Regions from separate parts of the Anoxybacillus sp. CHMUD genome, predicted to be linked through region 2. Evidence: predicted binding sites of a transcription regulator. Region 2 holds the regulator's gene; each other region holds the start of a gene.
The links. The regulator Rex, encoded in region 2, represses fermentation and respiration genes when NADH is low (regulators of the CRP and FNR family bind a similar motif). The targets are predictions, from matches to a motif close to TTGTGAAATATTTCACAA.
Positions count from the first base shown of each region.

Region 1: the regulator Rex is predicted to act here: its motif matches at 2,653-2,670, upstream of ETB99_RS00250 (TIGR04053 family radical SAM/SPASM domain-containing protein).
Region 3: the regulator Rex is predicted to act here: its motif matches at 7,504-7,521, upstream of qoxA (cytochrome aa3 quinol oxidase subunit II).

Region 1 covers NZ_SDLG01000001.1:39,172-49,498, reverse strand. The annotation lists gene ETB99_RS00270 (MBL fold metallo-hydrolase) at 245-1,192, shown strand; gene ETB99_RS00265 (SDR family NAD(P)-dependent oxidoreductase) at 1,189-1,974, shown strand; gene ETB99_RS00260 (iron-sulfur cluster biosynthesis family protein) at 1,986-2,303, shown strand; gene ETB99_RS00255 (CDGSH iron-sulfur domain-containing protein) at 2,335-2,541, opposite strand; gene ETB99_RS00250 (TIGR04053 family radical SAM/SPASM domain-containing protein) at 2,729-3,844, shown strand; gene ETB99_RS00245 (nitrate/nitrite transporter) at 4,055-5,227, shown strand; gene ETB99_RS00240 (NarK family nitrate/nitrite MFS transporter) at 5,362-6,693, shown strand; gene modA (molybdate ABC transporter substrate-binding protein) at 6,761-7,513, shown strand; gene modB (molybdate ABC transporter permease subunit) at 7,516-8,211, shown strand; gene ETB99_RS00225 (sulfate/molybdate ABC transporter ATP-binding protein) at 8,192-9,235, shown strand; gene cobA (uroporphyrinogen-III C-methyltransferase) at 9,972-10,327, shown strand, end outside.
Region 2 covers NZ_SDLG01000030.1:1,182-11,508, forward strand. The annotation lists gene ETB99_RS13905 (NCS2 family permease) at 1-790, opposite strand, end outside; purine riboswitch at 906-1,007, opposite strand; gene guaA (glutamine-hydrolyzing GMP synthase) at 1,090-2,610, opposite strand; purine riboswitch at 2,706-2,807, opposite strand; gene ETB99_RS15270 (hypothetical protein) at 2,933-3,085, shown strand; gene ETB99_RS13915 (DUF6944 family repetitive protein) at 3,061-3,471, shown strand; gene ETB99_RS13920 (GNAT family N-acetyltransferase) at 3,487-3,996, opposite strand; gene groL (chaperonin GroEL) at 4,170-5,786, opposite strand; gene groES (co-chaperone GroES) at 5,860-6,144, opposite strand; gene ETB99_RS13935 (CPBP family intramembrane glutamic endopeptidase) at 6,370-7,107, shown strand; gene ETB99_RS13940 (YdiK family protein) at 7,104-7,277, shown strand; gene ETB99_RS13945 (redox-sensing transcriptional repressor Rex) at 7,287-7,922, opposite strand; gene ETB99_RS13950 (ABC-F family ATP-binding cassette domain-containing protein) at 8,150-10,045, shown strand.
Region 3 covers NZ_SDLG01000013.1:18,543-28,869, reverse strand. The annotation lists gene ETB99_RS09820 (TIGR02677 family protein) at 1-47, shown strand, start outside; gene ETB99_RS09815 (TIGR02678 family protein) at 59-1,225, shown strand; gene ETB99_RS09810 (TIGR02680 family protein) at 1,215-5,354, shown strand; gene ETB99_RS09805 (TIGR02679 family protein) at 5,351-6,583, shown strand; gene ETB99_RS09800 (ArsR/SmtB family transcription factor) at 6,685-6,987, shown strand; gene qoxA (cytochrome aa3 quinol oxidase subunit II) at 7,542-8,507, shown strand; gene qoxB (cytochrome aa3 quinol oxidase subunit I) at 8,497-10,327, shown strand, end outside.

The DNA.
Region 1 (10,327 bases), on a different contig from region 2:
AGCCAATGGGTTTCACTCTCTTTTACCGTTTATCATGTACTGGCCCTAGTCATCGCTTCGTACATATATGATTTGTTTGCAATTATGCATGAAAAACAAGCGTGTTGTCAATAGGTTTCACGGTTTTATTTTCTGAATTTTTTTAATAAATAAATAAAAATAAATGACAAACAGAGAAAATAAGTGTAAACTGATAAACAGACGAAACGGAAAATTATGATGATATAATGAAGGAGTCAGAAAAATGGAACAGTTACATCGCATTGTCGTTCCCACGCCATTTGCTGTTGGGGATGTGAACATGTATATTATCGAAGGGGATCGTTTAACGCTCATCGATGCGGGTGTAAAAACGGAAGAAGCATGGCATGTGTTCGTTCGTGAATTGCGCGAACTCGGCTATAAACCGGAACATATTGAACAAGTGATCATTACACATCACCATCCGGATCATGTTGGATTACTTGATTATTTACCTTCGACCATTCCCGTCATCGGTCATCGGAAAGCCGCCCCTTGGATTGCAAAAGATGCTGCCTTTTTTGCATGGCATCAACAATATTTTGAGCAGTTTTTAATGGAATGTGGAATTGGTGAAGAAGGAATAGCGAAACTTGGAAACTTCCGACGCTCCCTTCGTTTTTCGTGCGAGCGCTCGCTCACACAAGAAGTGAAAGAAGGGGATGTGATCGAAGGATGGATGGTTATCGAAACGCCAGGTCATGCGCAAAGTCATATTGTATTATATCGTGAATCGGACGGTCTGATGATCGGAGGAGATCATTTGTTAGCGACCATTTCATCGAATCCGTTGTTAGAGCCGCCTGCGATCGGTGAACAAGAGCGCCCAAAACCACTTTTGCAATATAACGATTCATTGAAAAAGTTGTTGAATTATGACATTACAACAATTGTTACAGGACACGGGGAAAATGTGACAGATGTTGCACCACTTGTCGAAAAGAGGTTAGAAAAACAAAAAGAGCGTGCCGAACACGTATGGAAATTGTTGAGTGAAAAACCGATGACAGCATTTGACGTATGCCGTGCGCTTTTCCCAACCGTATATGAACGGGAATTTTTATTGACGATGTCTGAAGCGATTGGTCAACTTGATTATTTAGAAGCGATCGGAGCGGTGAAAAAACAAAAAGATGGTCAAATATATATGTACGAAGTGGTGAGATCATGAAGTTAGCAGGGAAATACGTCGTCATTACAGGAGCATCGAGCGGTATTGGCGAACAAATCGCATACGAAGTAGCGAAGCGCGGGGGAATACCGATATTGCTCGCTCGCTCAAAAGAAAAGTTGGCGCAAATTGCGCAACATATTGAACAAACGTACAACATCCCCTGCGTATATGAATCGCTAGATGTTAGTAATCAAGAAGAAGTAGATGCTGTATTTGATCGATTACTTGCGTCCGTCGATATCGATATTCTCGTCAATAATGCGGGGTTCGGTGTGTTTCGGTATGTCGAGCATATCGATCTCTCAGAAGCGAAGCAAATGTTTGATGTCAATGTGCTCGGATTGATCGCGTGTACAAAAAAAGTGTACACACATATGATGAAGAAGCGGTCCGGCCACATTATTAATATCGCATCGCAAGCAGGAAAAATCGCAACGCCAAAATCGAGCGTATATGCCGCAACAAAACATGCTGTCCTTGGATTTACAAATAGCTTGCGAATGGAAGCGTCCATGTATGGCATTTTTGTCACTGCTGTGAACCCAGGACCGATCAAAACAAACTTTTTTACTGTCGCTGATACGTCCGGAGAATATGTGAAAAACGTGAAACGATGGATGCTTCGTCCGGAATTTGTCGCCAAGCGCGTCGTTGATGTGATGCTTACCCCTACGCGCGAAGTGAATTTGCCGTTTTGGATGCATATAGGAAGTCGCGTGTATCAATTATTTCCATCGGTCGTCGAAAAAATGGGAAAACGGGCATTTTTAAAAAAGTAAGCGAGGTGTAAATGGTGAAAATTACGATCACGGAACGAGCGATCGAACAACTTCGTCGTGTTCGTGGAAACAAGCACGTCAAGCTTACATATGATACAGATGATTGTGGTTGTGCTGTCAATGGAGTGCCTATGTTACTGCTTGTCGAGCAATTAGACGAACATGATGTAGCGATTGAAACAAACGATATGCCGATTTGGATGGAAAAACATCGGCTCATTTTCTTTGATGAACAAATGACGATTGATGTTGTCGATGGGGCAGGATGTTTTCAATTAAAAAGCCCCAATCAAATATTGAATCCGCGCATGTCGCTGATGGAGCGCTAACAAAGTAAAAAGCCCGGAATAAAAGCCGGGCTTATTCGTTTTTTGGTGCGCGAACGACGGATTGAAATTTTCCTTTATGAGATGCATCACAAAATGGCATATTTTGTGAGAGCCCGCAACGACAGAGAGAAAATGTTTCTTTTGTTTCAAACTTGTTTCCTTCCATATCAATTAATTCAACATCTCCGGTCACACGAAATGAACCGTTATCCATCACTTTAATTTGCACTTTCGCCATATATTCCACCTCCTTGTATACCTTATATCGTATATACTATCTATTTTATATTAGAAATGCAAGGACGTGCATATTTGTCAGAACAGTGACAAGATAAATGGATGTGATTTTTTGTGATCAATGTCACATGATATAAATATTCCTTCTTGTACAATGAGAAGTAGTGAGCGAATCGGAGGGATGAAATATGCGTGATTTTCAACAAAATCCGTTTATTGTTATATGGGAGTTAACACGGGCATGTCAGCTCAATTGTCTTCATTGTCGGGCCGAAGCACAGTATCACCGTGATCCGCGTGAATTAACGTTTGAAGAAGGGAAGCGATTAATTGATGATATTTATGAAATGGATCAGCCTCTTCTCGTGTTTACAGGTGGAGATCCGCTTATGCGTCCAGATGTGTACGATATTGCTAAATATGCGATTGATAAAGGACTTCGTGTATCGATGACCCCAAGTGCAACACCAAACGTGACAAAAGAAGCGATCCGAAAAGCAAAAGAAGTAGGCCTTGCTCGTTGGGCGTTTAGTTTAGATGGACCAAACGCTCAAATTCACGATCACTTTCGTGGAACATCTGGCTCGTTCGACTTAACAATGAAAGCGATTCAATATTTACACGAACTCGACATTCCCATTCAAATAAATACAGTCATCTCTCGTTATAACGTTCATGTGCTTGACGAGATGGTGCAACTTGTTGAAGAGCTCGGCTGCGTGCTTTGGAGTGTATTTTTTCTCGTACCGACGGGCAGGGGAAAAAAGACAGATATGATTTCGCCTGTTGAGCATGAAAAAGTGTTTCGTTGGCTTTACGAAACGAGCAAACGTGTACCGTTTGATATAAAAACAACAGCAGGACAACATTATCGTCGCGTTGTTTTACAACAAAAAATGCGAGAACGTCAAATTCACGGTGACATTCGTTATGAAGATGTGCTAATGAAAGGATTAACTGGACAAGTAGACGGACTAGGGCGTGCCCCAAAAGGAGTAAACGATGGAAACGGTTTTGTATTTATTTCGCATATTGGTGACGTATATCCAAGTGGACTATTGCCTGTAAAAGCAGGGAATGTACGTGAACAACCGTTATCCCATATTTATCGCCATTCTCCAATTTTCAAACAGTTAAGAAATCCAGACGGATATAAAGGAAAATGTGGCATATGTGAATTTCGTTACGTTTGTGGTGGATCGCGTTCAAGAGCATATGCGGTTACAGGCGACTACTTAGCAAGCGAACCGTACTGCGTCTACATCCCAAAAGCATGGCGTCAAAAAGAAAGGGTCGGCGAATAGCCGCCTTTTTTCTATTCATCCATACAGGCGATAAGTTCCTTATTTGTGTAAATTGGGAACTTGTCTTTTTTCTACAAACATTTTATTCATATGAAAGAACGTATGAAAGTTTTGTGAACATAACAAAAATTGTGAACAATATAACAGTACTGATCGATAAATTTTTTTACGATAAAATTGTCAAACGATAAAGCGAGGGGGGGAATAAAGATGGAACGATTAAAACAATTTCTTCGAGTTGGTCATTTACCGACACTTCTTTCGTCTTTTTTGTACTTTGATATTAGTTTTATGATCTGGGTGATTCTTGGGGCAACAGGAACGTTTATTGTGGAAGATTTAAGATTGACCCCTGCACAAAAAGGAATGATGGTAGGAATCCCTGTATTAGGAGGAGCGTTGCTTCGTATTCCAATGGGACTATTAGCAGACCGATTCGGTGGTAAGAAAATGGGAATGATCGGAATGGTTTTGACATCCGTGCCTCTTTTATGGGGTTGGTTGTTTGCTGATACATTGACACAAATTTATGCGCTTGGATTGTTATTAGGAGTAGCAGGAGCTAGTTTTGCCGTCGCTCTTCCTTTAGCAAGCCGTTGGTATCCGAAAGAACATCAAGGTTTGGCGATGGGAATTGCAGGTGCGGGAAATAGCGGAACGGTTTTAGCAATGTTGTTTGGTCCTCGTATCGCAGAAGAGTATGGTTGGAATAGTGTATTTGGATTAGCGCTCGTTCCTCTCTTTGTTGCTTTTATTGTATTTATCATCTTCGCAAAAGAATGCCCGACTGCGGTAAAACCAGCAAAAATATCGGAATATATGCGCGTGATGAAAATGAAGGAAACGTGGTTGTTTAGCTTTTTTTATAGCTTATCTTTTGGTGGATTTGTCGGAATGACGAGCTATTTAACACTATTCTTTTTCGATCAATACGGAGTAGATAAAGTGACGGCAGGAGATTTTGTGACGCTTGTCGTATTTGCGGGAAGCTTTGTTCGGCCAATTGGTGGCTATTTAGCTGATAAATATGGTGGAATGAAATTGCTCGTTTGGCTGTTTACAGGCGCTACTGTTACATTGGTGATTGTCGGTATGCTTCCGTCTGTTTATGTTGCATTAGCTCTTTTGTTTACCACACTTATTTTTTTCGGTACAGCGAATGGGGCACTATTTCAAGTCATTCCAAATGTATTCCCGAAAGAAGTCGGATTATTGACAGGTTTTGTCGGTGCAGCAGGTGGATTAGGAGGGTTCTTTTTACCTAATATTTTAGGTTTATTTAAACAATGGACGAATTCATATTCGTATGGCTTTTGGTGGGTAGCAGCAACTATGTTTGTTGCAATGCTTATTATGAGACGATTGCGAAAAACGATCGCTTAAATATTATTTTTTAACATTGTATGAACGTTTCTGAATATGTGATGCACATCACATTCTTATTTATGTGGTTTCTTTATGATGAAAGTACAACAATCATTTTTATAAATCATACTTCAAAAAGGAGAGATAACGTTATGAGTCAACCATTGAAAACGGCTTCAGAAAACGGTGAACGGACAAGTCGAATTGGTTCTTATTGGAACCCAGAAGACCCAGTATTTTGGGAAAAAGAAGGAAAAAAACATGCTCGTCGAAATCTGTGGATCTCTGTTCCAACGTTAATGTTGGCATTTATCGTTTGGCAAATTTGGTCTATTACTGCAGCACGTTTGAATGACATTGGATTCCAGTTGACGCAAAGTCAATTATTTACGTTAGCCGCTGTTCCGGGGTTAGTAGGTGCAACATTTCGTTTTGTTTACACGTTTGCTGTTGGGAAATTTGGCGGAAGAAACTGGACTGTTTTTTCGACAGGAATACTACTTGTTCCCGCAATCGGTGTAGGATTAGCCGTACAAAATCCCAATACACCGTATTGGCTCATGTTGCTGTTAGCGGCATTCTGTGGACTTGGTGGTGCAAATTTTTCCTCAGCATTAGCGAATATTAGCTTTTTCTTCCCGAAAAAAGAAAAAGGGACAGCACTTGGTATCAACGGCGGTCTTGGAAACATGGGAGTGTCTGTCGTTCAATTTGTGACACCCCTAATCGTAACTATTGGTGTATTTGGAGCGATCGGTGGTGAACCACAAGTACTCGCAGACGGCTCAAAAGTTTGGTTACAAAACGCTGCATTTATTTGGGTCATTCCGATTGTGTTTTTTACGATTTTAGCATATTTCGGTATGGATAACTTACCAAACGCAAAGCAATCTGTATCGGAGCAGTTTGTCATCGTCAAACGAAAACATACGTGGGTAATGACATGGCTATATACAGCGACATTCGGTTCGTTTATCGGGTATGCAGCGGCCTTTCCACTTTTATTAAAATCACAATTCCCAGAACACGTATCACTTGCCTTTTTAGGAGCATTTTTAGCGGCGGCATTCCGTCCGGTTGGGGGATGGTTATCTGATAAATTGGGTGGAGCACGTGTAACAAACTATGTCTTAATTATCATGGGTCTTGGTGCTGCAGCAGTCATGTATTTTACAACGGAAAAACACTTTATCGGATTTATCGTATCTTTCTTGATCTTATTTATTGCTGCAGGGATGGGATCTGGATCGACATTCCAAATGATTCCAATCATCTTCCCGCCAAAAGAAGCGGCACCTGTTCTCGGTTTTACAGCCGCATTTGCAGCGTATGGTTCATTCTTTATTCCGAATTTATTCGGTTGGGCAGCTCAAAATACTGGCACACCAATTACAGCATTTTACTTCTTTATCGCATTTTATGTTGTATCAATTGCATTAAACTGGTATTATTATGCTAGAAAAAATGCGGAAGTGAAATGTTAGAAGAATAAAAGGGGATATCTGTAATAGATATTCCCTTTTGATATATGGAGGGACTAAAGTGAGAAAAATGTGTTTTTTTATTATGATTTTGTTATTAGTGGCATGTAATCCTCACGCCGCCCAACCAAATGCGACACCATCCATTAAAGTTGCGGCAGCTGCAGATTTAACCCATGCATTTAAAGAAGTTGGGGAGCAGTTTAAAAAAGAAATGGGAATAGACGTTACATTTATTTTCGGTTCGAGTGGTCAGCTAGCAGAACAAATTAAGCAAGGGGCTCCATTTGACATGTTTGCTTCAGCGAATGTAGCGTATGTCGATGAACTTATTCGTGACCGTGTTGCTCTTGAACAAACAAAAAACATATACGCCTTTGGGCGCATTGGGCTTGCCGTAAAAGAAGGAGTAGCTGTAACGTCATTACAAGATTTACTGAAACAAGAGGTAAAAAAAGTGGCAATCGCTAATCCAGATCATGCACCATATGGATTAGCAGCAAAACAAGCGTTAATAAAATCTGATATTTGGGAGCAAGTAAAACCGAAGCTTGTTTATGGCAAAAATATTGCTGATACACTTGCTTATGTGGAATCGGGCAACGTTGAAGTGGCGATCGTGGCACTTGCACTAATGAAGGATCATCATCTTCCATTCTACCTTATTGATGAACATATGCACGAACCGATTCGCCAAGCTGTCGTCGTCGTAAAAACGACGAAACATGAAAAAGAAGCGCGCGAATTTCTCACATTTTTAAAAGGACCAATCGGTACAAGCATCATGAAAAAGTATGGTTTTATCATTCCTGAGGAGGAATAATCGTGCAGGCAATGAATCTTTTTCCGCTCTTTTTATCATTAAAAGTAGCAACAATTGCAACAAGTTGTGCACTAGTTGTCGGACTGCCCATTTCCTATTATTTGAGCCGCTCTAACCATAAAATAAGTGATATACTTGATTCATTGTTTACGTTGCCGATTGTATTGCCCCCGACAGTTCTTGGCTATTATTTACTTGTGCTACTCGGGCGATCTAGCCCAATCGGTCGTTTTTTAGAAGATACGTTTGGGATAATGATTGTGTTTACGCCAACGGGAGCGGTTGTTGCTGCATTTGTTGTCGCTTTGCCGTTTTTCGTGAAAACGGCACGTGCAGCATTTGCGAGCATTGATGAGCAATTGCTAAATGCTGCAAGAGTGCTCGGTCGATCTGAATGGGATATTTTTTTCGCCGTTGTCATCCCGCTTTCTTGGCGTAGCATTGCATCTGCAACTACACTTGTCTTTGCACGTGCGCTCGGCGATTTTGGAACGACGTTAATGGTTGCAGGAAGCATTCCAAATGAAACGATGACGATGCCTATTGCCATTTACGATGCGTTGCTTGCGGGGGATAAAAAAATGGCGAATATACTCGTCCTTATCATGACCGTTGTATCTATTGCTTTGTTGTACACAATGAAACGATTAGAAAAACGAATGATTCGAGGAGAAAACGATGCTGTACGTCGCCATTAAGAAAACATTTCCACACTTTCAGTTAGACGCTCATTTTACAATTCAAAACGGAATTGTCGGGATTTTAGGTGCATCGGGATGTGGAAAAAGTTTAACATTGCAAAGCATTGCAGGATTACAGCAGCCGGATGAAGGAATTATTCAATTGTACGATCGGTTATTTTTTCATTCAGACAAACGGCTCCACGTTCCTGCCCGTTACCGAAACGTAGGCTATATGTCTCAACATTATGCCCTTTTTCCCCATTTGACCGTTTACGAGAATATTGCGTTTGGCTTAAAAAAATGGCCAAGAAAGCAAGTGCAACATACGGTTATGAACATGATTGAAAATATCGGATTAAAAGGGTATGAGAATCATTACCCCCACCAATTATCCGGAGGACAGCAACAACGAGTGGCACTTGCACGAACGCTTGTTACAAAACCGAGTATATTATTGCTTGATGAGCCGTTCTCAGCGTTAGATCACCATACAAAACGAGCGATGGAACAACAATTTTTTTCTTATTTACAACAACATTTTTCAGGAATCGTTCTTTTTGTGACACATCATTTAGAAGAAGCCTATCGGTTATGTGACGAACTTATTTTATATGACCGTGGTCGCGTCATACAACAAGGAAAAAAAGAACGTGTATTTCATGAACCAGAAAATGTACAAGCAGCAAAAATTGTTGGATGTAAAAATATATTTCCTTGTACGTTTGTTGAAAAGGGAGACGAGGTGATTGGTTATGTCAACGGTGCACAATTAATCGTCCCTGCACATAGAAAAAAGAGCGGGGCGACATATGTTGGTATTCATTCGCACCATATTCGCTTTGTTGATGATGCGATATGCAACGCATTTCCTTTTCGTATCATTCGTGTTGCTTCACATGTATATACGTATGATGTGACGATACAAACAGATCATTTTATATTGCAAGCTAGTGTGAGTGAAGAAGAGTGGCGACATATGCATAATAAAAAAGTGTATTTGCCACCAGAGCATTTGTTTTTTTTGAGAGAAGGAGGTTGACTCCAAAAGTCCGTTTTTTAGCGTACTTTTGGAGTTAGCCTCTTTTCTTTCCCTCGGCTCTTCTCAACAAGTTGAAGCTATAGGTATGCATAGGGAAAATAGATGGTACGAAAATAGGAATGTTCTTGTATGTTGAGGGTGCTAAACCATCGGAGGAAAATTCCCATGTATGCTTAGTTTATCGAAGAACTCATTGGTATGCAGATATTTTGATCTAAAAAGTACAAAAAGAAGAATGTTTGATTTTTGAAATTTCTCTGCTCGAATAATACCTGTTGCACAATCAAATTGACCCTCGGAGCGCAGACATCACACGACATGGCACTTATCCAGCAATATCCCCTCGAAGTGTGACAACGGATGATTTTCAACAATGGATCGTGCAATATTGCATCGGAACATCCATTCAGTCAGTAGCTTGAATCTCAAGCTTCCTTATAGAACAAACTACATGGGAAATTTTTCTCATTTTGATGAAGTGTTAGGGATACGGAAATATCCAACGTTTTGCATTGTGGCTTCGGCTAAAAACAGCTAACATACCTTGATGACCAGATACAAGTACATCTTTTTTGATGAACATATTTTATAAAAAACGGGACTGTTACAAAACACATTAACGTCCTGAGACAGTTTTTTAGGCGAATTTTATGTCATGTTTTATTACATTATCGATGTTTATTTTTTATTTATGTAATAAAATGTGACGTGATGATATATGGAAAGGGGAAGGTGTATGGGGAAAGTATATCTGGTTGGTGCTGGACCGGGTGATCCGGGGTTAATTACGTTAAAAGGGATTCGTTGTATTCGTGAAGCAGATGTGATTTTGTATGATCGGCTCGTCAGTCCACAACTTTTGGTGGAAGCAAAAAGAGAGGCTGAGATTATCTATTGCGGAAAAGGTCCCGATTGTCATTTCATGAATCAGAATGAGATAAACAGTTTGCTTACTCGATATGCCCGTGAAGGAAAAATTGTTACGAGATTGAAAGGTGGGGATCCGTTTGTCTATGGAAGAGGAGGTGAGGAAGCAGAAGTGTTAGCCAAGAACCATATAGCATTCGAGATTGTTCCTGGTGTTACGTCAGG
Region 2 (10,327 bases):
AGAAATCAACAAATAAAAACGTCAACACAACCGCTAACATTTTTATATTAAAAATTTCCCCCAAATGTTCAAGAGCTACTCCAAATGTAGGAGCTAAACTCGGTACAGAGCCGATGATCTTCGTTGGTACATCGATTAATCCCGAAAACATCCCAATAACAGCTGTAATGACCATTCCAATAAAAATACCACCATTTATACCACGAACCATTAAAATAACCGTAATAATAAAACCAAAAATAGCTAACAGCGTATTACCATCTGTCAAATCCCCTAAACCAACAAGAACAGCATCGTTATTAACAATAATACCTGCGTTTTGAAATCCGATAAACGTAATAAATAACCCAATTCCTGCACCAACTGCATATTTTAAATCTTCTGGAATTGAATTGATAATTTTTTCACGAATACCACTTAGCGTAAGTACAATAAAAATAAGTCCAGATACTAAAACGCCTGATAACGCGGTCTGCCAAGGGATCCCCATCGTCAATACAACAGTAAAAGCAAAGAAAGCATTTAATCCCATTCCCGGTGCAAGAGCAATAGGATAACGCGCAATCAATCCCATTAATAGCGATCCGACCGCCGCTGCAATGGCCGTCGCCGTAAATACCGCCCCTTGATCCATTCTCATTTCACTTGGCAAATCAGGCACAGCACTTAATGATAAAATCGAAGGATTGACAAATAAAATGTACGCCATAGATAAAAATGTCGTTAAACCAGCAATAATTTCCCTCTTATAGTTTGTGCCAAGCTCATCAAATTGGAAATACTTTTTGATCACTTTTAGTCCCTCCATATGTTGTAATAAAAAGAAAAACGCTTCTAGCAAACTACCAGAAGCGTTGACTATGATGCATAATGCACGAACATAGAGAGGAACCAAGCAGACTCCTCTCCCCCACATTACCCATCGTAGTCAAGCTATTTACGGTAGCTTGGTAGAGACTCTCGAGCCATATTCTCGAGATTATACGATGTATCCTCTATTTATTTCACACATACATTCTAGCAATGAAAGTGAGTGAAGTCAATATAAATAACGAACATTTTTTTTATAATTGTTTTTTTTGTTCGTTTTTACTCCCATTCGATCGTTGCTGGTGGCTTACTTGTAATGTCGTATACAACACGATTGACATGAGGCACTTCGTTTACGATGCGTGTTGAAATAGCTTCTAACACATCCCACGGAATACGTGCCCAGTCCGCTGTCATTCCATCAATTGAAGTAACTGCACGAATACCAACCGTGTAATCATACGTACGAGCATCTCCCATCACCCCGACGCTACGAATATCAGGAAGGACGGTGAAGTATTGCCAAATATCACGGTCGAGACCGGCTTTTTTAATTTCTTCCCGTAAAATCGCATCCGACTCCCGAACAATTTCTAGCTTTTCTTCTGTCACTTCACCTAATACACGAATGCCAAGTCCAGGTCCTGGAAACGGCTGGCGCCACACGATCTCGTCTGGGATACCTAACTCTGTGCCGAGTGCGCGTACTTCATCTTTGAAAAGTGTATTCAATGGTTCAATTAACTTAAATGTCATATCTTCAGGTAATCCACCAACATTATGGTGCGATTTAATCGTTTGAGCCGTCGCTGTACCACTTTCAATAATGTCCGTATAAAGCGTACCTTGTACTAAAAATTCGATGCCATCTAGCTTTGCTGCTTCATCATCAAAAACGTAAATAAATTCATTTCCGATAATTTTTCGTTTTTGCTCCGGATCACTTACACCTTTTAATTTATTTAAAAATCGTTCCTTTGCATCTACTTTAATGACATTCATATGAAAGCCTTCGCGGAACGTTTTCATGACACTGTCCGCTTCTCCTTTACGAAGCAAACCGTGATCGACAAAAATGCACGTCAATTGATCACCGATGGCACGATGTACGAGAACAGCCGCTACCGATGAATCCACACCACCACTTAAAGCGCAAAGTACTTTTTTATCTCCAACAAGTTCACGAATTTTGCGCACTTCGTGATCAATAAAGCTTCCCATCGTCCAATCGCCTTTACACTCACAAATGTTAAACACGAATCGTTTTAATAGTTCATTTCCATATACTGAATGACGCACTTCTGGATGAAACTGAACGGCATAAAACTTTCTCGTTTCATCGCTCATCGCGGCAATCGGGCAAGATGGGCTTGTCGCGTCAACTGTAAACCCTTCTGGCGTTTTTGTCACCAAGTCGCCATGACTCATCCAAACAATTTGCTCTGTCGGTAAGCTGCTGAATAGCTGAGACGCACGTTGCACCGTAATCGTTGCTTTTCCGTATTCTCTGTGGGTCGCTTTTTCTACTTTTCCACCCAAATGATGTGTCATCAGCTGCATACCGTAACAAATGCCTAAAATCGGAATACCTAACTCAAAAAGCGCCGGGTCACACGTAAACGCTTGTTCATCATATACGCTATTCGGACCACCTGAGAAGACAATTCCTTTTACATTCATTTGTTGAATTTGTTCGGCTGTAATCGTATGTGGGTGCAACTCACTATACACACCGAACTCACGAATGCGCCGCGTAATTAGCTGATTGTACTGGCTACCAAAATCTAAAACAACGATCATTTCTTGTTGACTCAAACGAAATCACCTCATCTACATATAATAAAAAAAGCTAGCATTCATACCCTCTCATAAAAAAACGAAGGCAGAATTCTAGCAATATAGAACACTGCCTTCGTAGTCGGGTCATTTACGGTGTCCCGGTAGAGACTCTCGAACCATATTATCGAGGATATACGAAGGTGCGCATCTTAAATTTTAATCCATTCTACCAACTTCATTCCTCGTCGGTCAAGATGCTGTCTTTTTTATTCAATTTTCTAACAATTAACAACAATATGTAACTTGCATATGATATATGAGCAAAAATTGTAGGAGAATGCACATGAATCAACCGAAAGCACTGATCGGTTCATTTACTCAAGCGATAGGTACTGTTACTTCGGCCATTGCGAGCATTCCTTCTCTAAGCGACAAAAAAAACAGTTTGCTCTTGATTTATGGGGAAACGTATTGCAAGCAACGGGAAATGCGCTAGAAGCAGATGCTGAAACGCCCGATACGTTAGGTGTATATGGAAATGAAATTCAAGCTATTGGAAATATTACCGTTGTCGCTGGACTGTTAAGCGAAGAAGGGAGCCGACTGGAGATTACAGGGAACTGGTTACAATCATTAGGCGGACTTATTTCATTTATAGATGATTGGGAAGATAAGCAATCATCTGTGTTAAGCCCTATCGGAAATTTACTTCAATCGATCGGCAATGCCTTACAAGCCATTGGTGGTGTATGGGAAAAACAAAAGGGCAAAGAAGAAGGGGAGACGATCGGGATTATCGGAGCATGGATTCAAGCTATCGGTTCTATTCTTTGTTTTTTAAGTCAATTAGAGGACAGGGCTACTTTCATAACAAAGGAGTAGCCCCTGTTTCTCATACTAAAAATGAGGAATCTTCTTTCCGACAATAACTAAATCTCTTTTTATCCCATCCAATTGAGCGACTTCCGGCAAATATCCCCACTTCTCAAAACCTACACTCAAAAATAGTTTCATGCTTGGCTCGTTGTGCGCAAAGATGAATCCGAGCAAAGTATCAATGCTAAACTTCGGACACTCCTCGATCACTTTAGCTAAAATCCTTTTCCCTAACCCTTTTCCTCTAAAATTTTCATGAAGATAAATACTTATTTCAGCAGTCGCATGATAGGCTGGTCTCCCGTAAAAAGATTGAAGGCTTACCCAACCACAAACTTCATCTCCATATTCCACCATCCATAAAGGTCTTTGATTAGGGTTGTGTTCCTTAAACCATTCCAATCTATCGTCTATCGATACGGGCTCTGTATCAGCAGTTACTAATCGACTTGGAATTGTCGAGTTGTAAATGCTAACGATTGTCGGTAAATCATCTATACTTGCTATTCTAAATGTAACGTCTTCTAACATAATCATACTCCTTCGCAAAATTTCGTTTAATTGTATATGTCTATATTAACATTCAAACCTCATTTTCAGATGTCTAAAAATAAAAAATACCCTTACATTTTTGTAAGGGTGAATATATAAAAAATGTAGGAGAAGCGGACACATCCACTTCTCCCTAGCGAAATTGAAAGGTATTACATCATGCCGCCCATGTCTGGCATGCCTGGTGTGTTTTTGTTTTCTTCTGGTTTGTCAGCAACGACTGCCTCAGTTGTTAAGAACATAGCGGCAACAGATGCTGCGTTTTGAAGTGCAGAGCGAGTTACTTTTGTTGGGTCAACGATACCTGCTTCGATCATGTCAACCCACTCGCCAGTTGCTGCGTTGAAGCCGATGCCAGGTTTTTCTGTTTTTAAGCGTTCTACGATGACAGAGCCTTCTAAACCAGCGTTTTGCGCGATTTGACGAACTGGCTCTTCAATCGCACGAAGAACGATTTTCACACCAGTTGCTTCGTCGCCTTCAGCTTCAATGGCTGCAACTTTGCTGTATACGTTCATTAACGCTGTACCACCGCCGGCAACGATACCTTCTTCAACTGCCGCACGTGTTGCGTTTAATGCGTCTTCAATGCGTAATTTACGCTCTTTTAATTCTGTTTCTGTTGCAGCACCAACTTTGATTACCGCAACGCCACCAGCTAATTTCGCTAAGCGCTCTTGTAATTTTTCACGGTCAAATTCAGAAGTTGTTTCTTCTAATTGTGCACGAATTTGGTTGATGCGTGCTTGAATGTCTTCGGCACGACCAGCGCCATCAACGATTGTTGTATGTTCTTTTGTTACAACAACTTTCGCTGCACGACCAAGGGAAGCAATTGTTGTTGATTTCAATTCGCGACCTAACTCTTCTGTGATAACTTCGCCACCTGTTAAGATCGCGATATCTTGAAGCATCGCTTTGCGACGATCACCGAAGCCAGGCGCTTTAACTGCAACAGCTGTGAATGTACCACGAAGTTTGTTCACAACTAATGTTGCAAGCGCTTCGCCTTCTACATCTTCAGCAATAATTAACAATGGCTTACCTTGTTGAACAACTTGCTCTAATACAGGAAGAAGTTCTTGAATGCTTGAAACTTTTTTATCTGTAATTAAGATGTATGGATTTTCCAATACAGCTTCCATTTTATCAGAGTCTGTAACCATGTATGGAGATACATAACCACGGTCAAATTGCATACCTTCCACAACATCTAATTCTGTTGTGAAACCTTTAGACTCTTCTAATGTAATGACGCCATCTTTACCAACACGTTCCATCGCTTCAGCGATAAGTTGACCAACTTCTTCGTCAGCTGCAGAAATAGCTGCAACTTGAGCGATAGAATCTTTACCTTCGATTGGTTTAGAGATCGCTTTTAATTCTTCTACCGCAACTGCAACAGCTTTTTCAATACCTTTGCGAATACCCATTGGGTTCGCACCAGCTGTTACGTTTTTCAATCCTTCACGAATCATCGCTTGTGCTAATACAGTTGCTGTTGTTGTACCGTCACCAGCAACATCGTTTGTTTTGCTTGCTACTTCCGCAACAAGCTTCGCACCCATATTTTCAAACGGATCTTCTAATTCAATCTCTTTCGCAATCGTTACACCGTCATTTGTAATTAATGGAGAACCGAACTTTTTCTCTAATACAACGTTACGACCTTTTGGACCTAATGTTACTTTTACTGCATCAGCTAATTTATCTACACCGCGTAACATCGCACGACGAGCTTCTTCGCTGAATTTAATTTCTTTTGCCATACATCTTACCCCCTTGATGATGATTTTTTTTGTTAAGTATTTTTGTACGCTTTATATGTTATCAGGCGAACGATTAACCAATCACAGCTAAAATGTCACTTTCACGCAAAATTAAGTATTCTTTTCCATCATATTTTACTTCTGTACCCGCATATTTTGAGAAGATGATGCGGTCACCAACGCTTACCTCTGGAGCTACGCGCTCACCATTATCAAGAACGCGACCTGAACCAACTGCCACAACTTTTCCTTCTTGTGGTTTTTCTTTTGCTGTGTCTGGTAAGACAATTCCGCTCGCTGTTTTTTCTTCAGTTTGAATTAATTCAATGACAATACGATCGCCTAGTGGCTTCAACACGGCAAACGACCTCCTTAATTAGATTTTCGTTCCGTTATTAGCACTCATTCTTATTGAGTGCTAACACACTTATTATATTAATGAACTTTTTTCAATTTTGCAAGTAGGAAGTTAAAAATTTTTCAATACATATTTCCCTCTTTCATTATGTCTTTCCTTTCGAAATTCATACAAAAAATATGGTAAAATGAAAAAGTATTTATTTTGTAAAAAGGGGTTGACCATGTGAAAAAACAATATTGGTATGTCATCATTACATATATCGCCATGCAGCTATCGAGCTTAGTCGGCGTCCCTTTACTTGCACATAGCGGCTTTGTCAACGCATCAAATAAAGAAATAGCTTTTTCGATCGCTTCTGGTTATTGGGCTGTTATTAGTTTCTCGATTGCTCTTTTTCTCGTTCTTTATTTTATGAAAGAAGATATGAAATACTCATATGATCGCCATCAAGCATCGATTGGCATGTCATTCTTTTGGGCAATTGGGGGGTTTTTGCTCGCTCTTTTCGCCCAAGGCGTTGCAGCAAACATCGAAGTACACCTCTTTGGGGTCGAAATGGGGTCCGAGAACACGAGACGGATCGTCGAAATGGTCAAACTTACACCAGCTCTTATGCTCGTCACTTCAATCGTTGGTCCAGTTTTAGAAGAAATCATTTTTCGAAAAATTATTTTCGGAACGCTGTATCAAAAATATAACTTTTTCTTATCAGCCATCATCAGCTCGCTTTTATTTGCTGTTGTTCATTTAGAGTTCGAACATTTGCTTCTTTATGCAACGATGGGATTTGTATTTGCTTTCCTATATGTCAAAACAAAGCGTATTATCGTACCTATTGCAGCACATGTACTGATGAACACCTTTGTCGTTGCAATTCAAACATTATTTGCTGAAGAAATCGAAAGCATTATGCGTGAGGCAGAACGAATGCAATTCGTAATTTGGAGGCTGTTTTCATGAAGTCTGAACCGTTGTTTTATTTTCTCACTGGCATTTTATTTACTTATTTTGCTGTCCATACCGCCGATGATGGTATTTGGGACATCACAACGATGCTATTTATTTTAATTGCTACATTTGATTTCGGCGCAGGAATTCGTTCTTTACGAAAAAAAACCTCCCGCTCGTAAACGGGAGGTTTACTCATTTCCGTAATGTTTTAAAAAGTAAACGAGTGACTGCAATTCGACCGCTAAATCAATATGGTGAACACGAATATGTTCTGGCACATGCAAGCGAGCAGGCGTAAAGTTTAAAATCCCTTTAATGCCTTTTTGAACAAGTCGGTCAGTAATCGGCTGGGCAACTTGAGCAGGAACGGTTAAAATCGCTACCGTAATCCCTCCAAGCTTTTCTTCCAATTCATCTAAATGATAAACCGGAACCCCTCCGACTTTTGTTCCCACTTTATCCGGATCAACATCGAACGCCATTACGATTTTCGTATTGTTATTTTTGCTAAAATTGTAGTTCAAAAATGCTGTCCCTAAATTACCGACGCCAAATAACGCTACTTCTGTCGTTTCATCTTGGTCTAACGTTTTTCGGAAAAACGACAGCAAATAATTCACATTATATCCGTATCCTTTTTTTCCAAGCGCACCAAAGTATGAAAAATCACGGCGAATCGTTGCTGAATCGACTTTTACAGCTTCGCTTAACTCCGCTGAAGATACACGTTGCTTGCCTGATGCATGCAAGTTTTTCAAAAAACGATAGTACAACGGTAGTCGCTTTGCGGTCGCCTGCGGAATTTTTGGTTGTTCATTATTCACGAGTCAATCCCCCACATTTCCTTTCACAAATAGTTAGCGCTTTCATTTTTCTCTCCTATACGTCTAAAAAATTCTCCCCACTTCTAAACTATACACTATTTTTTTCATTCTGTCTTTCCTTTGTACCCTTTATTATTATTTTTGTCAAATTTGTTATTCGTACACTAGTGTTGCCGAATATCAAGAAAGTACGTTACACTATCAAAAGAAGATTGAGGTGAGAAAGAATGATCATTTTACAAGTAAATCAACTATCCAAATCATATGGAGCGGAACAAGTTTTATCAGACATTAAGCTTGAAATACAAGAAAAAGACCGTATTGCGTTAGTTGGAAGAAATGGCGCGGGAAAATCGACATTATTAAAAATCATTGCCGGACAGTTGTCATACGACACAGGCGAAATCATTAAACCGAAACACGTAACGATCGGTTATTTAGATCAATATACAGGGTTGCAAGCTCATCGTTCCATTTGGGAAGAAATGCTCGATGTGTTTGCCCCGCTACAACAAATGGAAAAACAATTACGTGAACTAGAACAACAAATGAGTTTACATGATGCTGACTATGAGCGCCTACTTGAGCAATATGATCGTTTACAAACAGAATTCAAAGAAAAAGGCGGCTATCAATATGAAGCAGATATTCGTTCGGTTCTTCATGGTCTCCGCTTCTCACAGTACGATTATACGACAAAAGTATCTACATTAAGCGGTGGACAGCGGACGAGGCTAGCGCTTGGTAAACTGCTCCTTACAAGGCCCGATTTGCTCATTTTAGACGAACCGACAAACCATTTAGATATGGAAACGTTGCAATGGCTTGAACAATATTTAAAAAATTACGATGGGGCCATTCTTATCGTCTCCCACGATCGCTATTTTCTTGACCAAATCGTGACACAAGTGTATGAACTATCACGCACAAAAATAAAAAAATATGTCGGAAACTATACAAGCTACTTACAACAACGTGCTGAACAATTTGAACAACAACTAAAATTGTATGAAAAACAACAAGAGGAAATTACAAAATTAAAAGATTTTATTCAACGCAACATCGCTCGTGCATCAACAACGAAGCGAGCACAAAGCCGTAGAAAACAATTAGAAAAAATGAATATCATCGACAAGCCACTCGGTGATGAAAAATCGGCATCGTTTCGTTTCGAAATCGAACGCCCAAGCGGAAACGACGTGCTGACAGCTAACAACTTAGCAATCGGTTACGATCACATCATCGCAACAAACCTTTCATTCCGTATCACTCGCGGAGATAGTATTGCGCTAATTGGACCCAATGGAATTGGAAAATCAACTCTTTTAAAAACGATCATCAAACAACTCCATCCAAAACAAGGAGAAATACGCTACGGAACAAACGTACAAATTGGCTATTATGATCAAGAACAAGCACAATTAACATCAAACAAACGAGTGATCGACGAACTGTGGGACGAAGATCGATTAAGAACAGAGAAAGAAATTCGGACCATTCTCGGCAACTTTTTATTTTCTGGTGACGACGTATTGAAGCCTGTTCAGACGTTAAGCGGTGGAGAAAAAGCGCGACTCGCTCTCGCTAAACTCATGATGAAGAAGGCAAACGTATTAGTTTTAGATGAACCGACAAACCATTTGGATTTAGATAGCAAAGAAGTGCTAGAACAAGCGCTCATAGAATACCCAGGAACAATTATATTCGTTTCACACGATCGTTATTTTATTAACAAAATTGCAACAAAAATATATGAGTTATCCACAGACGGTCTTGTTGAGTATTTAGGGGACTATGATTATTACGTAGCAAAAAAAGCAGAGCTGCTTGAGCTTGGACAAATTAGCCAAAAAACTAAAACGGGCGAATCGTTGTCACCAAAACGTTCGTACGAAGAAGAAAAAGAACGAAAAAAATTAGAACGACAACGACAACGAAAAATCGAACAGCTAGAAACGGAAATGGAGCAAATCGAACAACAAATTGCTACGTATGAACAACAATTATATGATCCTTCCTGTTACAACGACTATGAAAAAGCTCGAGACACACAAGCGCACATTGACGCCCTAAAACAAAAATTTGATGAACTATTCGAACAGTGGGAACGTTTACAACAATAATAATGGGCTAGCTCCACTTGTGGACTAGCCCCATCTTTTTACACAAACATATCCACAGAAAAAACACCTAAATATAAGTTATTCACGGACTTTTCCACATTATCCACAACAACAAAAGAAAAATCCCCCATTTTGTTGTGGTTAACTTGTTATGATAAAATAACATACAATCAACGTTTTCCACATTATTCACATGTATGTGGATAAAATAATCCACAACAAGCTGAATTGTTCTTAGAAAAATTCGTATGACAATTAGAAAAAGGTGCCCCATTGCTTTTG
Region 3 (10,327 bases), on a different contig from region 2:
ATGGTACGTTAATGATGCCAAATTACGAAATCCATTTGCTAGACTAGGAGAAGAGAGAATGGAAAAAGAGTTCGATGAGAAAGCGAAAGAAGCGTTAACGGCGCTGTTTGAACAGTTTTGGATTGTTCGGGAAAAAGAGCCGGAACTTTTTCAAAAAATACGGGAACGTGAAAAAGTGTTAAAGCGGTATGTGCAAGAGAAATTCGGCTATCGGCTCATTGTTCACCGCTATTTTGCTAAGCTCGAAAAAATACCAGCCGAACCAGAAGCGTGGATGGGAATGGAGTCGTTTCAAGAACCGCTCGACTACGCGTTATTTTGTTGCTTGTTAGCATATTTAGAAGGAAAAGCAGTCGAAGAAAAATTTTTATTGTCTGATGTATGCGAAGAAATAAAAGCGATGTATCCAGGCGAAACGGCGCTCGATTGGACGAACTACCAACATCGTCGCGCGTTAATTCGCGTTTTAAAAACAGCCGAGCAAATCGGGATTATACATCACGTCGACGGGGAAGTTGAGGCGTTTGCCAATCAAGAAGACGAAGAAGCGTTATATGAAGTTCCTGTACTGTCCCGCTATTTTATGCGGTCCTATCCGAAAGACTTCATTCAATATGAAACGATCGAGCAACTGTTGGAGGAAGAGTGGAAAGTGTCACCCGACGACTACCGCCGCCACTTTATTTATCGGCAGCTCTTTTTATCTCCTGTTGTATATCGTCGGCAAAAAGACGACCCAAACTTTTATTATTTGCGCAACTTCCGCCATCGACTGCGCGATGACATCGAGGCGCATACCGATTTTCGCTACGAACTATATAAAAATGCAGCCTTGCTGACGATTCCAGAACGGCAACATGTGTATACGTTATTTCCAGATCAAAAGGGAACGTCGGATATTATCCTTCATTTTGCCTCTGTCGTTCGCGCTCATTTGGACAACTATCCACCGGATGAATACGGGCAAATCCACGTGACGATGTCCGATTTTCGGCAGTTGCTTCACCGGTGCAGCGAGCAGTATGGCGAAGGCTGGAGCAAAACGTATCGGGAAATGACGACGGCACAGCTCGCCTCTGAACTGCTCTCTGCTTTAAAAGACTGGAAGATGGCAGAATATGAACAGGAAACGGGCATGGTCGTGCTTTATCCGCTGCTTGGACGACTTGTCGGTCAATATCCAGACGACTTTACAACGAAAGGAAGAGACGATGATGACAAATAAATGGGTGCTTCATCGCGCGGGATTAATTAATTTTTGGTATTACGACGAACAATATTTCGAGTTTGCCGACGGCAAGTTGTTGTTGCGCGGGACGAACGGCTCTGGGAAGTCAGTAACGATGCAAAGCTTGCTTCCTGTCTTATTGGACGGAAAAAAAACGCCCGACCGGCTCGACCCGTTCGGTTCTCGGGCACGAAAAATGGAAGATTACTTGCTTGGCGAAAAGGAAATTGTCGATCGCGATGAGCGGACAGGCTATTTATTTTTAGAATATAAGCGAATGCAGACGGAACAATACGTAACGACAGGGATTGGCTTACGGGCAAAGCGGCAAAAAAATATGGACTTTTGGGGGTTCGTCATTTTTGATAACCGCCGCATCGGTCGCGATTTATTTTTATATAAAACGGAAAAATCAGCGGATGGAACGGAAAAAATCCCGCTCACCAAACGCGAACTGGCGAATGTACTTGGCAACGGCGGAATGGTCGTGGATTCACAAAAAGAATATATGGAGCTCGTCAATAAGCACGTCTTCCGATTTGAATCGATGGAGGCGTTTCAAGAATTAATTGAGCTATTGATTCAATTGCGTAGCCCGAAGCTATCGAAGGATTTCAAGCCAACGGTCATTTACGAGATTTTAGAAAGCTCGCTCCCCGCGTTGACAGACGACGAGTTGCGCCATTTATCGGAAACGATTGAAAATATGGACCAAACGAAACAGCAGCTAGAGCAGCTAGAGCGCGATGAGCAATCACTAAAACGGCTTTGTGCGCAATATCGAGCGTATAACGAGTATATGATTGCGGAAAAAGCAAGCGAATGGATAAAGGCTGACAAACAAGTGAAGCGGCTAGCAGAAGAAGAAAAGCAATGGCTTGCGGAGGAACAGGAAAAGCAAGCGCACCTTGTCGATTTGAGCGAATACATTCAAACGCTTGCAAACGAACAGGACGTATTGCATCAACGAGAATTAGAATTAGCGAGCCACGAAGTGTTTCAAGCGGCGAAAGAATATGAGCGAGTCCAACAAGAAATACGCGACATTCATGACAAGCAACAAAAACTATTGCGGCAAATCGATGAAAAAGAGCAGCTCGAACGCCGCTATAAGCGCCAGTTAGAAGAAGACGAAGACCGGCGGTATCAGATAGAAAAGCAACTCACGCAGCAAGTAGAAGACTTACGGCATGATGCCATGGAAAGTTCCTTCTCTTCCCATGCTCTTAACGAAGCGGACTTTGCTCGACAGCGCCAAACGAAATTTGATTTTACCGTCTGGAAGCGAGAAGGACAAGAATACGTTGAAAAACTAGAACAAACGATTGCGCTTTGGCGCCGCCATGATGAAATGAAGGCGCGCTATGAAGAAACGAGTAAAGAGGCAGGGGAGCTGCAGCGGGAAGTAGACGAATTGCGCCATGAAGAAGCGAAATGGCTCGAACTGTTAGAAAACGAAAAAGCGCGTTTCCAACAAGAAGTATTTCGCTGGCTCGAACAATACCAAGACGTTTCCGTACCGGAACCCTCTGTCCAACTATTTTTACAGCGTCTTCACGAACTATACGAAACGTATCACGTCGATGAGATGAAGCAACCGTTTACGGAAGCGTATTACGAAGCACTCAATCGAAAAAACGAAGAAAAAATGAAGCAAAAGCATACGTGCACGTTATTAGAGGAAAAAATTGCTACAAAAGAAGCCGAATGGAACCAATGGAAAACGCAAAAAGACCCCGAGCTCATGCGCGATGAACAAACGATCGCAGCGCGGGCGGAGTTAGACGAAAAAGGGATTGCTTTTGTCCCGTTTTATGCAGGGGTGGAATTTCAAGACCATGTACCAGAACCGCTTCGGGAGCGGATTGAATCGGCATTGTATCATGCAGGGCTACTTGATGCGTTAATTACAGAAACCGATGTCGAAGTAGCGTGTGACCGAGTGATTGTTCCACGTCCTGTCGAACTGGCGCATACATTAGCAGACTATTTGCAGCCAGATGTAGATGAAGGATGCAAAGTGTCCAAAACGCGCATTAACGAAGTACTTCAAAGCATCGTTCTTGCCGATGGAGAAATGGACGGAACGTTTATGCTTCATGAAGAAGGGCGTTATACGCTCGGCTTAATCAAAGGGCATGCCCCGGCGCGGGAAAAAGCGTTGTTTATCGGACGCACTGCCCGCAAGCGTTGGCGGCTAGAAAAGATCGCCGCACTCGAAGCAGAACTCCACGAACTTCGCGCCCAGCTTCATGAGGGAACCGACATGCTAAAACAGCTCGAGCAGACGATTGCGCAAATAACCCGCTGGTTTCGTGCTTTTCCAACCGACCGCGACATGCGCGCAGCCTTTGAAGAACGAGAAAAAACGAAGCGAATGATAATAAGCAAACAACGCGAATGGGAAAAGAAAAACGAAAAGTTAGCCCAGCTTGCCCGCGATTGGCAACAAGCAAAACAAACGTTGCGCGAGCAAACCGAGGGGCTCGATTTAGAGTTTTCCAAGGACGGCTATGAACAGGCGCTTGTTTTTATGAAATCGTATATGCGTGGGCTTCATGAATTGCAAATGACCCATCGGGAGTTTCTCCATTTGCTCGACATGATTCATCATCGGACAGAGCAGTTAGAAACGTTGCAACAAGAAATCGATGAAACGAAAGGCGAACGGCATATGCTCGCAAAAGAGCAGCAAAAACTCGAACTGAAGCGACAAGAAATCGAGCGGACGCTGCAACTAATGGGCGCAGAAGAAGTTCAAGCGGAAATTCAGCGCGTCCGCGACCGGTTGGCATTTTTGCAGCGAGAAATGCCAGCGAAAATGAACGAGCGCATTGCGCTAGAGCATGAGCTGAAAGCCATTCGTGAAAAATGCGAACAGCTTTCGGTGAAAGAAACGTTCGCAAAGCGGCTAGCGGAGGCGTGGAAGCGGTCGTTTGCGCGAGAGCTTTCCCTTGAGCTTGTAGAGCTTCACGGTTCTGATTGGTTGGAAAAAGCAAAAGAAGCGATGCAGCAATACGGGGCGCTAGCGAAAGAAGCTCGAACGTCGCTTGTGAACCGATTAAATAGCGTCTTTTTCCAAGAGTCGGCGAATTTAACGGAATACCGGCTCAGCCAAGAGCCTGTCGCAGCTGAGGAGGACAATTTGTTTACGGATATCGAGCTAGATGAAGAAATGGAATTAAAAGTATCCGGATGGAGAGAAAAGCAAGACCGCATCGTCCTTTTGCTTGATTATAAAGGGCAGCGCGTATCACCATTTTATGTATTGCGTGAAATCGAGCACGACATTTTCTTGCAGCGGGAATATATGAAAGAGCAAGACCGCGAATTGTATGAAGAAATTATTTTAAAAACGATCGGTCGAATTTTGCGCAGCCGCATTCAACGGGCGGAGCGTTGGGTAAAAGATATGAACGAACTAATGCAACAGCTCGACACGTCTTCTGGGCTGGTGTTGTTTATTCAATGGAAGCCGCGCACCGCGGAAACGGAAGAAGAGATGGATACGAAAGAGCTTGTCGAGTTGTTGCGGATGAACTCGCGGCTATTAAAAGAGGAAGATTTGCAGCGAGTGACGAAACATTTCCGCTCGAAAATTCATCGAGCGCGCGAATTGCTAGAAGAGCGCGGCCAAGGCAATACGCTCCACCAAATTATTAAAGAAGTATTAGACTATCGGAAATGGTTTTCATTTACCCTTTATTACCAAAAAACGAATGAACCGAAACGAGAGTTGACGAACCAACGGTTCTATCAATTTAGCGGCGGGGAGAAAGCGATGGCGATGTATATTCCGTTGTTTGCCGCGACGTATTCGCGTTATCAAGAAGCAGCAGACGATGCGCCGTACATTATTTCGTTGGATGAAGCGTTCGCGGGGGTAGACGAAAATAATATTCGCAATATGTTCGGGCTTGTCGAGCAGCTTGGGTTTAACTATGTGATGAACTCGCAAGCGCTCTGGGGCGATTATGATACCGTTCCGGCGCTATCGATTTGCGAACTCGTTCGTCCGAAAAATGCTTCGTTCGTGACGGTCATTCGCTATTATTGGAACGGAAAAATAAAGCAGCTTGTTACGGATGAAAAGTTAGCGGCAATGATGAGAGGGGGATCGCATTGAATCGGGTAGAGGAAGCGGTGCAATTTTTTCGCGGTGAACGTTCGTTTCACCGCCTTTTTTGCGAAATGAAAAAGAAATACGAATCGCTTGGTCGCATAGGGGGCACGATTTCCGTTTCGTCTTTTTCGGCGGAGGAAAAGGAAGCGATCGCGTCGTTTTTTGGCAAAGAAATGAGCCGCGTGTCGCTCGCGTCGTTTGAACAACAGCTTGCGAATACAAGGTTTGCCGGCATTTCTCTCGTGGAGTTGCTGTCATGCTATTTTGGCGAGCCGCTCGTAACGAAAAAAGAGCAACAACAAGAAATAGAGCGGGAAAAGGAAGCCTATTTTACCCGGCTTATGAATACGTATCGAGCACAGCGCGATTGGTTGATGGCGGTAGAAAAGCAGCGGTTTGTGCAATTAGCGTATCAACAAAACCATCACGCGTTAGAGGCGGCGCTTTCTGCTGTTTGCCGCGCGCTCGAACAGCTTCCGTCCACCTACGTTCGCTTGCCCGTTTTTGCGCAAAAAGTAGCGAACGATCCGCATATGTTTGATTTGCATACACTTGCAGGGAAGCTATTGCTTTCGGCGCTCGAATTTTATACGGACACCGAGTACGACCTTTCGGTGGTCGAAGACGTGAACGAACTATTGCAGTCGTATCGGCTGTTGCGGGAAGATGTATTAAACTTTGTGACGTGCGCTGGCGTGATGGCAGAAACAGAGAAAGGCCGCCATCCTGTTTTCGCTGCCGCATGTGCAACGAATACGGCGCTAAATGTGCCGTTACGGGAAGTGATGCCGCTAGTGCGGGCGTATCCGTCCGTAGGAAACAACGTCTTTGTCGTCGAAAATGCCGGTGTGTTTTCGACGCTGTTAGATGCGAACGTACCGCTCATTAGCACAAACGGTCAATTGAATTTAGCGACGAGGTGGCTGTTTGATTTACTCGTAAAAGAAGGGGTTACCCTTTATTATTCGGGCGATTTTGACCCGGAAGGACTAAAAATGGCGCAGCGCCTTGTCGAGCGGTACGGTTCATCTGTTCGGCTTTGGCATTACGACTGTTCTGATTATTTGGCGACCAAACCGACCGTTCCGCTATCCGATGAACGTTTGACGAAACTGCAATCGGTGACGCTTCATGACTTGCAGCCAGTAAAACAAGAAATATTGCGGCGGAAAAAAGCAGGATACCAAGAGGCGCTTGTGGAACAGTTGAGGAGGGAGGTGAAGGGAAGGTAAAGGATCTATTTTTCGAATAATGCATTGACAGGCGTGAAGAAAAAGAATAAGATAAAGATATCAAATGTTTAAACTTTTAAACAAAAGAAAGGAAGAGGGGAATGGGACAAAAAGCGATCGAGGTGTTTCGATCGTGTATACCATTATTTCAAGCGCTAAGCGATCCTCATCGACAAGATATTGTATTGCTGCTTGCGGAACACGATAAGCTAACAGTCAATGAAATTACGGAAAGGTCAAGTTTATCGCGTCCAGCGATTTCCCACCATTTGAAAATTTTGCGCGACCAAGGATTAGTGTCGGTAGAACAAAAAGGGACATTGAGATACTATGTATTATCTATCGAAAAAGCTGTTGAATTATTGAAAGATTTGATTCATGCTGTCGAGAAGGAGTGCCTTTAGATATGCTAAAGGCCAACTTTTTCATTTTATATGTTTAAGTTTTTAAACATTTAAAAAAAGAGTAATGAACAATAAAACCGTCATTATTCCGGGGATGGCGAATAAACTCCTTGCATTTAGTGTTCGTTTTATCCAAACTTTCCAAATGCGCTCAAATGGGTGCGGAAGTTATTGAAGTAAAAAATGTTTCGAATCGGATACATTTTCGTTGGACAATAAATTTGAACAAATTTCGAAAAAAATTTAACGAAAATGTGACAAAATTTCAAACGGACAACCTATTTCTTTTTGTATTTCCATGTATTATATAAAAGATAGCGCTTTTCTCGCACGATTTTTGATGTCGAGAAAAGTGTTTTTCTTTTTGTCAATGATTTTGCTTTTTGTTTCCCCCTCAATGCAGTTTCTTCCTTCCTTTTTTCGTCACAATTATTTTTACAGTACATGTTAAAATCATTTCGATAGTGTTAATTACTACAAAGCTAAATAAATGTCGCTCATTTCGTATTTACTTCCTTGTACAATGAATCACAATTTTGTTGAGGTGAAGAAAGGTGAAGCGTTTATTTGTCTTCTTAATTGCGGGACTGCTTCCGCTTCTTGCAGGCTGTGAGATGGTTGTGTTTCAACCGCAAGGACCAGCTGCTCGAAGCATTATGGAGCTCATTACTTGGTCGATTTGGTGGATGCTTCTTGTTGTTGTTGTTGTATTTGCCTTGTTTGCTTATATCGTATGGAAATATCGAGATCGACCTGAGCGTCAAGGAGAGGAGCCTCCGGAGGAGCACGGGAATGTGGTGCTTGAAATTGTATGGACAGTTATTCCGATTCTTATCGTTGTTGCGTTAACGATCCCAACTGTGAGAACATTATATGATTTAGAAAAGCCTCCGAAGGGGTACGAAGATCAAGATCCGCTTGTTATTCACGTGACATCAGCGGATTGGAAATGGATTTTTAGCTACCCAGAGCAAAATATTGAAACAGTGAACTACGTCAATATTCCTGTCAATCGTCTCGTGCTATTTAAAATGACTTCCGCATCGACTATGCAGTCATTTTGGGTGCCTGCGTTAGCGGGACAAAAATATACGATGAACAAAATGGAGACAGAATTGTACGTTGTTGCGGAACGTCCTGGTTCGTACGAAGGAAGAAATACAAACTTTAATGGACGTGGGTATGCGCATATGCAATTTGAAGTTTTAGCGCAAACGCCAAAAGAGTTTGACAAATGGGTACAAGAAGTAAAACAAACGGCACCGAAATTAACGAAAGAAAAATATGAAGAGCTGTTATTGCCAACCCATTTAGGACGATTGACGTTTGTTGATACACATTTACAATGGGTAAACCATGCTGATCCGCAGTCAAAGACGTACACAAATCCAGAATTATATCGTGGGCATGGATACCAAGGAAAAATTTTTGACGAAAATGATCGACATACATCAAATGTGACAGATGATGAGCAACAAGCTTCTGAAAGCTATAGCGGAGGTGAACATCATGGGTATTAAGTGGAATGAAATATTTGTTGGGGGAAACCCGCTTCTTGTTGGTTCACAAATTGCGATTGTACTGACTGTCGTTGCGATTGTCGTTGGCTTAACGTACTTTAAAAAATGGGGTTGGTTATGGCGTGAATGGTTAACGACCGTCGACCATAAAAAGATCGGGATTATGTACATTTTATCTGGTGTATTGATGTTTTTCCGCGGTGGTATAGATGGATTGTTAATGAAGGCGCAAACGGCTCGGCCAGAAATGAACTTTTTGGATGCCCAACATTACAATGAAATTTTTACAACCCATGGCGTCATTATGATTTTATTTATGGCGATGCCCCTTTTGATCGGTTTAATGAACGTCGTCGTTCCGTTGCAAATCGGTGCGCGCGATGTTGCCTTTCCACAATTGAACGCACTTAGCTTTTGGTTGTTTTTTAGCGGGGCGATGTTATTTAACATTTCGTTCGTTGTTGGAGGGTCACCAGATGCAGGGTGGACATCATACTTCCCACTTGCAGGGAAGGAATTTAGTCCGGGAATCGGAAATAACTACTATGCCATCGCCTTACAAATTGCAGGTCTTGGGACGTTAATGACGGGGATTAACTTTATTGTTACAATTTTAAAAATGCGTGCACCGGGCATGACATTAATGAAAATGCCGATGTTTACATGGACAACACTCATTACGTCGATCATTATCGTAGCGGCTTTTCCAATTTTCACAGTCGCTTTAGCATTAATGACGTTTGACCGTTTGTACGGCACGCATTTCTTTACACTTTCTTCAGGCGGCAGCGATATGCTTTGGGCAAACTTGTTCTGGCTTTGGGGTCATCCAGAAGTATATATTGTTATTTTACCTGCTTTTGGTATTTTCTCTGAAGTCATTGCGACGTTTTCACGTAAAACGTTATATGGATATAAGTCTATGGTCATTTCGATCGTTGGCATTGCGTTTTTAAGTATGCTCGTATGGGTACACCATTTTTACACGATGGATGCTGGCCCTGCGGTAAACTCAATTTTCTCGATTACAACGATGTTAATTGCAGTTCCAACTGGAGTGAAAATTTTTAACTGGTTGTTTACGATGAGAAAAGGCCGCATCCAATTTACAACAGCGATGTTATGGGCGCTTGCTTTCGTACCAAATTTCGTCATCGGTGGAGTGACAGGGGTCATGCTGGCGATGGCAGCGGCCGACTATCAATATCACAACACATTATTTTTAGTCGCACACTTCCATTACGTGTTAATTCCAGGCGTCGTGTTTGCTGTATTTGCAGGATTGTATTATTGGTGGCCGAAAATGTTCGGTTTTATGTTAAACGAGAAACTTGGAAAATATCATTTCTGGTTGTTTACGATCGGATTTAACGTCACATTTATGCCGATGTTTTTCCTTGGTTTAAAAGGAGCCGTTCGTCGTGCTTATACGTACTCGGCCGAGTCAGGCTTTGCGCCGCTTTTCCTCGTTTCTGCGATCGGTTCGATCATTTTAGCGATCGGCTTTGCGGTATTTTGTTATAACATTTATTGGAGCTTCCGTTATGCGAAGCGCAATGTATCCCACGATCCATGGGATGCGCGCACGCTTGAATGGATGACGGCATCTCCAGTCCAGTTTTATAACTTTGCGGTCGTTCCAGAAGTGAAACAATTAGATGCGTTTTGGCATATGAAAAAACGTGGCGAAACGCTCACATTAAAAGAAAGCGACATAAAGAAAATTCATATGCCGAGCAACTCAGGCTTACCGTTTTATATGGCGGTTGTGTTTGGAATTACAGGTTTCTTCCTCGTCTTTGAAGCACATATCGCGGCAG